Regions from separate parts of the Brachybacterium ginsengisoli genome, predicted to be linked through region 2. Evidence: predicted binding sites of a transcription regulator. Region 2 holds the regulator's gene; the other holds the start of a gene.
What was found. Region 2 encodes HrcA, which represses chaperone genes, less so after heat shock. Its sites were predicted from a motif close to TTNGCACTCGNNNNNNNCGAGTGCNAA; they were not measured.

Region 1: the regulator HrcA is predicted to act here: its motif matches at 1,351-1,377, upstream of CFK41_RS02360 (Hsp20/alpha crystallin family protein).

What each region holds. Positions count from the first base shown of each region.
Region 1 covers NZ_CP023564.1:534,997-538,403, reverse strand. Annotated here, with positions in the region: gene CFK41_RS02370 (extracellular solute-binding protein) at 1-117, opposite strand, end outside; gene CFK41_RS02365 (LacI family DNA-binding transcriptional regulator) at 306-1,319, shown strand; gene CFK41_RS02360 (Hsp20/alpha crystallin family protein) at 1,455-1,886, shown strand; gene CFK41_RS02355 (GNAT family N-acetyltransferase) at 1,971-2,684, shown strand; gene CFK41_RS02350 (OmpA family protein) at 2,959-3,407, shown strand, end outside.
Region 2 covers NZ_CP023564.1:1,837,945-1,841,351, forward strand. Annotated here, with positions in the region: gene CFK41_RS08130 (DUF4870 domain-containing protein) at 1-238, opposite strand, end outside; gene CFK41_RS08135 (DUF3097 domain-containing protein) at 391-1,272, opposite strand; gene hrcA (heat-inducible transcriptional repressor HrcA) at 1,486-2,496, shown strand; gene dnaJ (molecular chaperone DnaJ) at 2,599-3,407, shown strand, end outside.

The DNA.
Region 1 (3,407 bases), 1.3 Mb from region 2:
GCTCGGGGCTTCTCCCCCGCACGCCGCGAGAGTCGGGAACAACGCCGCTAGACCGACACCGCCGAGCAGTGCACGGCGAGAGGCATAGCTGCGGGAGGGTGCGGTTCGATCGGTCATCGGGGCTCCTTCATCAGCAGCGGAGGCAGGCGGCGTTGCCCGCCCCCGTGGGAGGCGTCCGAGCGGGACATCCTCATGTGGTCCGGTCTGTGATGGTTTACCGGTCCACCTCGGTCACAGTAGGCTTCGCCGTACAGGTGGTCAAGCATCGACCGGTAGGTCGGTCGACAAGCAGCTGAGGAGCCGTAGTGAGCAGTCTTCGGGACGTCGCTGCAGCCGCCGGCGTGAGCCGCATGACGGTCTCGAACGTCATCAACGGCCGCGAGCACAAGGTGTCGTCGGCGACCATCGCCCGCGTCCGGAAGGTCATCGCCGAGCTCGAGTACGTCCCGGATGCTCAGGCCCGCTCCCTCGCCGCGAACAGATCCCGAATGCTGGGCCTGGTCGTGCACCACCCGGACGAACGCCGCGAACTCCTCGAGAACCCCCACGACGCGATCCTGGTCGGAGCCGTCGAGCAGGCCGTCTCCGCTGCCGGCTTCGCGTTCATCACCGCATCCAGCGCGGACGTGGTCTCTACGGCCCGGACGCTCGGATCCTGGCGCGCAGACGGCCTGATCGTCTACGGATCGGTGTCCGATGAGATCAACGAGCTCGAGCGCACTCAGGCGCGCCCCCTGGTGTTCCTCGACAACTACTCTCGCGACGAGCACGTGAGGACGGTCGGAGTCGCCGATCACCAGGGTGGGGTGGAAGCCGGAGAGCACCTCATCGCGCTCGGGCATCGCCGCCTGGCCTTCGTCGGCCCCATGACTCCCGGCGACGGCGTCGTGGCCCGACGACTCACAGGGCTCCGCGCGGCTGCCGCAGGAGCGGGCATCGACACCGTGCGCGCCCTACACGCGGATCACGCACCCCGAGCTGCGGCTCGCGTCGTCGAGCAGATCATGCTGGGACCTGACCGCCCTACGGCAGTGGTCGCCGCGAGTGACACCTTGGCGGCAGAGCTGCTGGGGGAGCTCCTGGACCGTGGCATCGACGTGCCCGGCCAGATATCCCTCGTGGGATTCGACGACATGGCCGTCAGCCGCTGGGTGCGCCCGCAGCTGACCACTGTCGCCCAGGACGTTCGCCTGAAGGCCGCCACCGCGGTCGAGCTGCTGATCAGCCTGATCGATGACGAGACGGGCGCGGGAGTCGACTCGCCGGCACGCCTGCCCATGACGCTGGTACCTCGACGGAGCACCGCCCCGCTCCGATGACGCGCAGCAGTCGGCACCACCGCGCCAGACTCTGGCACTCTCTCGTGCAGAGTGCTAATCTGCCGCCACTTGAGTCGAGGGGGCTCAAGGTCGGCGACCACCGGAATCCCGGGGTCACATCAGAGAGGAGACGCCATGGCCACCACCGATCCGTTCCGGGAGATGGAACGCTTCGCACATACTTTTCTCGATGCTGGACGTCGAGGACCACGGCAGATGCCGATGGACCTCTACCGTGCCGGCGACCACTACGTCCTGTCGGCCGACCTTCCGGGCATCGATCCCGGATCGGTCGACGTCGACGTCGACGGTCAGCTCCTGACGATCCGCGCGGAGCGCACCCTTCCGGCCGACGAGGGTGCACAGTGGATCACCCGCGAGCGCACCGGCGGGACATTCCTGCGCCAGCTCAGCCTCGGTCAGGGACTGGACACCGAGCGGATCTCCGCGAGCTACAGCAACGGCGTGCTCAGCGTCACGATCCCGCTCAGTGAGAGGGCCAAGCCCCGCAGGATCGACGTCACCGTGGACAACGCGCCGGCGCAGATCGAGTCCGCCGCAACCTGATCCGCTGCCTGCCGCCCGGGCCCTCGGCACCCCATGACGCCGAGGGCCCGGGGGAGGTCGACCCGTCGCACCGTCAGAGAGGACGTGATCGCAGTGCATGACCAGCTGAGCGAGACCCTGGTACGACTCTGGGTGGACGGCTGGGCCCGCACCCGAGGCCATGAAGCCGTCCACGAGGGCGGCATGCACACCGTCGGCCCGCGCGACGGGGACGCAGGCTCGGAGACGATCCTGTACCGCTGGAGCGAGGACGAGCTCCGCCGGGCATCAGCCTCCGTCACCGACGCACCGCACCACCTGCTGACTCTCATCTCCGCTGTCGACGAGACGCCTCCGGACCTCGAATCCTGTGGCGATCTCGACCTGATCAGCGACCAGGAGAGACTCATGGTCACGGACATGGCACTGCAAGATGTGGAGAACCCGATCACGCCGGACTCCTGCACGGTCGCCCGAGAGAGCTTCGACCGCTGGACGCTCCTGTCCGTCATCCAGGAAGGTCGAGTCGTCGCTCGGGGACGCATGGCGATCGTCGACAGCTGCGCCGTACTGGACCGCATCTACACCGCCAGCTCCCACCGCCGACAGGGCCTGGGCACCTATGTCACCCGTGCTCTCCTGGCCATCGCCCATGAGCAGGACGTCGAAACGGGGCTGCTGATGGCGACAGGACGGGGGGTCGACCTCTACGAAAACCTGGGGTGGACGCCCCTTGCGGACGTGCGCGTCCTCGGTGCCGCGGGGGCTCGCAACCGGCGTCGACCCTCGCACGCACAGATCGACGAGGAGCTCGGCTAGCTGTTGCAGGGCATAGCGGTGCGATTGCGGAGCACGGGCGAAGCAACGAGTCCCGACCGGTACGACGGGAAGTGATGAAGCCGCCCATCTGCTCCCACGCCGCCAACGCCGGCGGCGTCCGGGAGCCCGGCCAGGATGGGCACCCGGGCCCCGTTCCGACCCTGCCCGCGGTGTACTGTGACACCCTGGGCGATCGACTCGAAAGAGTGCATTCCTGCAGGTGAAGCACCCGATCATCGCTTTCGGACATTCCGCCGCACCTCCGAGGAGCTCCATGGATGCCGTGTCACGCCGACAGACCCTCGCCATGCTGGGGCTCGGGGCCGCGCTTCCGATGCTCGCCGCATGTCAGCCTGACGGCGATTCCGGTCCCGGGCAGTCCTCCACGCCCGAGGAGAGCGAGGACGCGTCATCGCCGGGGGACCCCGAGGGGGTCGTGGCCTCACGCACCGTGGTCACCGAAGGCGGCAGCATCGAGGTCGCCATCCTTCCCGTCGTCCGGGCGGACAACCGGTGCGTCCTGACACTCGACCTCGTCGCGACGTCGCTGCCGGAGGGAGGGGACGCGGTGCCGGCACGGCGGTTCTCGGGCGATGCGACGCTGGCGGGTCGGCCCGTGGTCATGGAGGACTGGGCTGCGGTGCGTCTCGTGGACCCGGAGGGGGCACGCATACGGCTTCCCGCGTCCGCACAGAACGGCTCCCTCGCTTCCCGGGCCTCCGT
Region 2 (3,407 bases):
CGCCGGCAGGCTGCTGCGGGGCGGGAGCCGCCTGCTCGGCCGACGGCTGCTGAGCGGGGGTGGCGTCGATGTCCAGCGGATCGCCGGCGGCGGCGTCGTAGGCGTAGGGATCGTGGGGGTGCTGGATCGGATCGGAGGCCGGCGCCTCTCGCGGGGACTCCTGCGACGGCTGCTGCGCGTCGGCGGGGCCACCGTTCTCGGAAGCGAACGGATCGTGGGGGTGCGGCGTCTGGCTCATGATTCCTTCTCGGTCACGGGCCGGCGGAGTACCGGCAGCGGGTCGATGCATCCAGCCTAGGGACTCCCGAGCGGACCGACAGCGTGGTGAACCGCCGCGTCGTGCGGGGGATAACCCCCACGCCTGCGGGTCCCGGGCGATGCGGGGCGCGCTCAGGCCTCGTCGACGGTCACGAAGTCGATGAGCTCCTCGATGCGTCCCGAGAGGGTGGGCTCGACATCCGCGTAGGAGCGCACCGTGGAGAGGATCCGCTTCCACCCCAGGCCGATGTCCGCCGTGTCGGCATGCGGCCAGCCGAGGGCGGCGAGCGATCCCACCTTGATGTCGGTCCCCTTGGGGATGTGGGGCCATGCGGTCAGCCCCACGCGGGCGGGCTTGACCGCCTGCCACACGTCCACGTACGGGTGGCCGAGCACGGTGACATTGCCGCGAGCGCCCGGAAGAGCCATGACCTCGGCCGCGATGCGGGACTCCTTGGACCCCTTCACGAGATGGTCCACCAGGATCCCCAGGCGGCGACCGGGGGAGGGGCCGAACTCTCGGACCCGCTCGGCGAGGTTGTCCGCGCCCTCGAGCTGCTCGACCACGATGCCCTCGATGCGGAGGTCGTGCCCCCAGACCTTCTGCACCAGCTCCGCATCGTGGGTGCCCTCCACCCAGATCCGGGAGGCGCGGGCTGTGCGGGCCTTCGCGCCCTGGACGTAGACGGAGCCGGAGGCGGAGCGCTGACGCACGGGACCCTTCGCGACGGCGGCGACCGGACGATGGAGCACCACCGGCTTCCCGTCGATCATGAAGCCGGGGCCGAGGGGGAAGGTGCGCCGCACGCCGCGACCGTCCTCGAGCTCGACCACGAGCTCGCCCGCGATCTTCTCGACACGGGTGATCGCCCCGGTGAAACCTGTGGACGCCTCCTCGACGACGAGGTCCCTGCTCGCCGGGACCTCCCGGGCGGCGGGTCGGCGACGATGATGGGCGGGCGGACCGGCGGACAGCACGTCGCGGCCGTACCGGTCGGGGAAGTCAGCAGGCACGCGCGACACCGTACACCCGTGGCGAACGCCTCTCGGCGCAGCACGCCGGAGCGGCGTACGATTGGCACTTGGCACGGCAGAGTGCCAGTCTGAGGGGACACGGATCGTGCGGTCCGCGGACCGCCACGATCCCCGGACCCGCCAGAGACCCGCAGGACCATGAGCCCGGCAGGCCCACCGGAGGGTGGGACCTCGAACGACGCAGCGCAGGAGGTGAGCGAGACGGACGCCCGCAAGCTCAACATCCTCGGCGCGATCGTCGAGGACTATGTCGCGACCCGCGAGCCCGTCGGCTCGAAGTCGCTGCTGGAGCGTCACGAGCTCGGCGTCTCCGCCGCGACCGTGCGCAACGACATGTCCTCCCTCGAGGAGGAGGGGCTGATCCATCAGCCCCACACCTCGGCCGGTCGCGTGCCCACCGACAAGGGCTATCGCACCTTCGTGGACCACGTGGCCACGATCAAGCCGCTGTCGGCCCCCGAGCGCCGGGCGATCCGCGCTCTGCTCGAGGACGCCGGCGACGTCGAGGACCTGCTGGCCCGCACCGTGCGGCTGCTCGCGCAGCTCACCCAGCAGGTCGCCATGGTCCAGTACCCCGCCCGTCGGCAGGCCAGGATCCGGCACGTCGAGCTGGTCAAGGTGGCGGACTCGCTGCTGCTGGTCGTGCTGATCCTCGAGTCCGGCCGCGTCGACCAGCGCACCGTCCCGGTGACCGCGGGCCGGCCGGCCGAGTACTACGTGGCGCTGCGCGACCATCTCAACCGCGTCGTCGCCGGCCGTGAGGTCACCGACCTCGCGGCACCGCTGGGCGAGTACCTCGAGTCCCTGCCTCCGGTGGAGCGTCCGGCGGTCGTCGAGGTCGCCGAGACGCTCGCTGCGCTGGCCGCCAGCCGCGCCGAGGACCGCATCATGATGGCCGGCACCTCGAACATCGCCCGCTCCGCGCAGGACTTCGCCCGCGATGTCGAACCGCTGCTGGACGTCCTCGAGGAGCAGCTGGTGCTGCTGCGGCTCTTCACCGAGATGCACGTGTCCCCGGGAGCCGTCGAGGTGCGCATCGGCTCCGAGCTCGAGGACCGGGCCCTGCACTCGACCTCGGTGGTCGGCGCCGGCTACGGCTCGGGATCCCATCTGGCGATCCTCGGCCCCCGCCGCATGGACTACGCCACCGGCATCTCCACCGTCCAGGCCATCGCCCGCTACGTCAGCCGCTATCTCGAATAGCAGCGCCGCGGACCGGACCGGTCCGCCCCGCGCCGCCTCACCCATCGCCCGCCGCCCGCCGCGGCCCGGCCACACCGACTCCCCGCGAAGGAATCCACCCCTGTGAACGAGGACTACTACGACCTGCTCGGCGTCTCCCGCGATGCGTCGACCGACGAGATCAAGAAGGCGTACCGCAAGCTCGCCCGCACCCTCCACCCGGATGTGAACCCGGACCCGGAGGCCGCGGAGAAGTTCAAGCGCGTCTCCCAGGCCTACGAGACCCTCTCCACCGCGGACAAGCGTCGCCAGTACGACATGGGCGGCGGCCCCGGCATGGGCGGGTTCCCCGGCGGCGGCGGTGCCGGCTTCGACTTCAACGACATCTTCGACATGTTCGCCGGAGCCTCCGGGATGCGCGGCCGCAGCCAGGGCCCCGTCCCGCGCCAGCGTCGCGGCGGCGACGTGCTGCGCCGGGTGCGGATCGAGATGCGCGACGTCGTGTTCGGCACCGAGGAGAAGGTCACCTTCCGCACCGCGGAGCTGTGCGAGCGCTGCTCCGGCTCCTGCTGCGAGCCCGGCACCAGCCCCACCCGCTGCACCGCCTGCAACGGCTCCGGCCACGTGCAGCGCGTCGCCCAGTCGCTGCTGGGCCAGATGGTCACCATGGCGCCCTGCCCCACCTGCGAGGGCCACGGCGACGTCATCGAGAGCCCCTGCACCAGCTGCTCCGGCCACGGCCGCACCGCCGCCGAGCGCACCGTCACGGTGCGCATCCCCTCGGGCGTGGAGAACGGCACCCGCATCCAGCTGCGTGGCGAGGGCGAGACCGGCGAGGCCGGTGGCCCCTCGGGCGACCTCTTCGTCGAGCTCACCGTCACCGATCACGAGATGTTCGACCGCGACGGCGACGACCTGGTCACCACCATCGC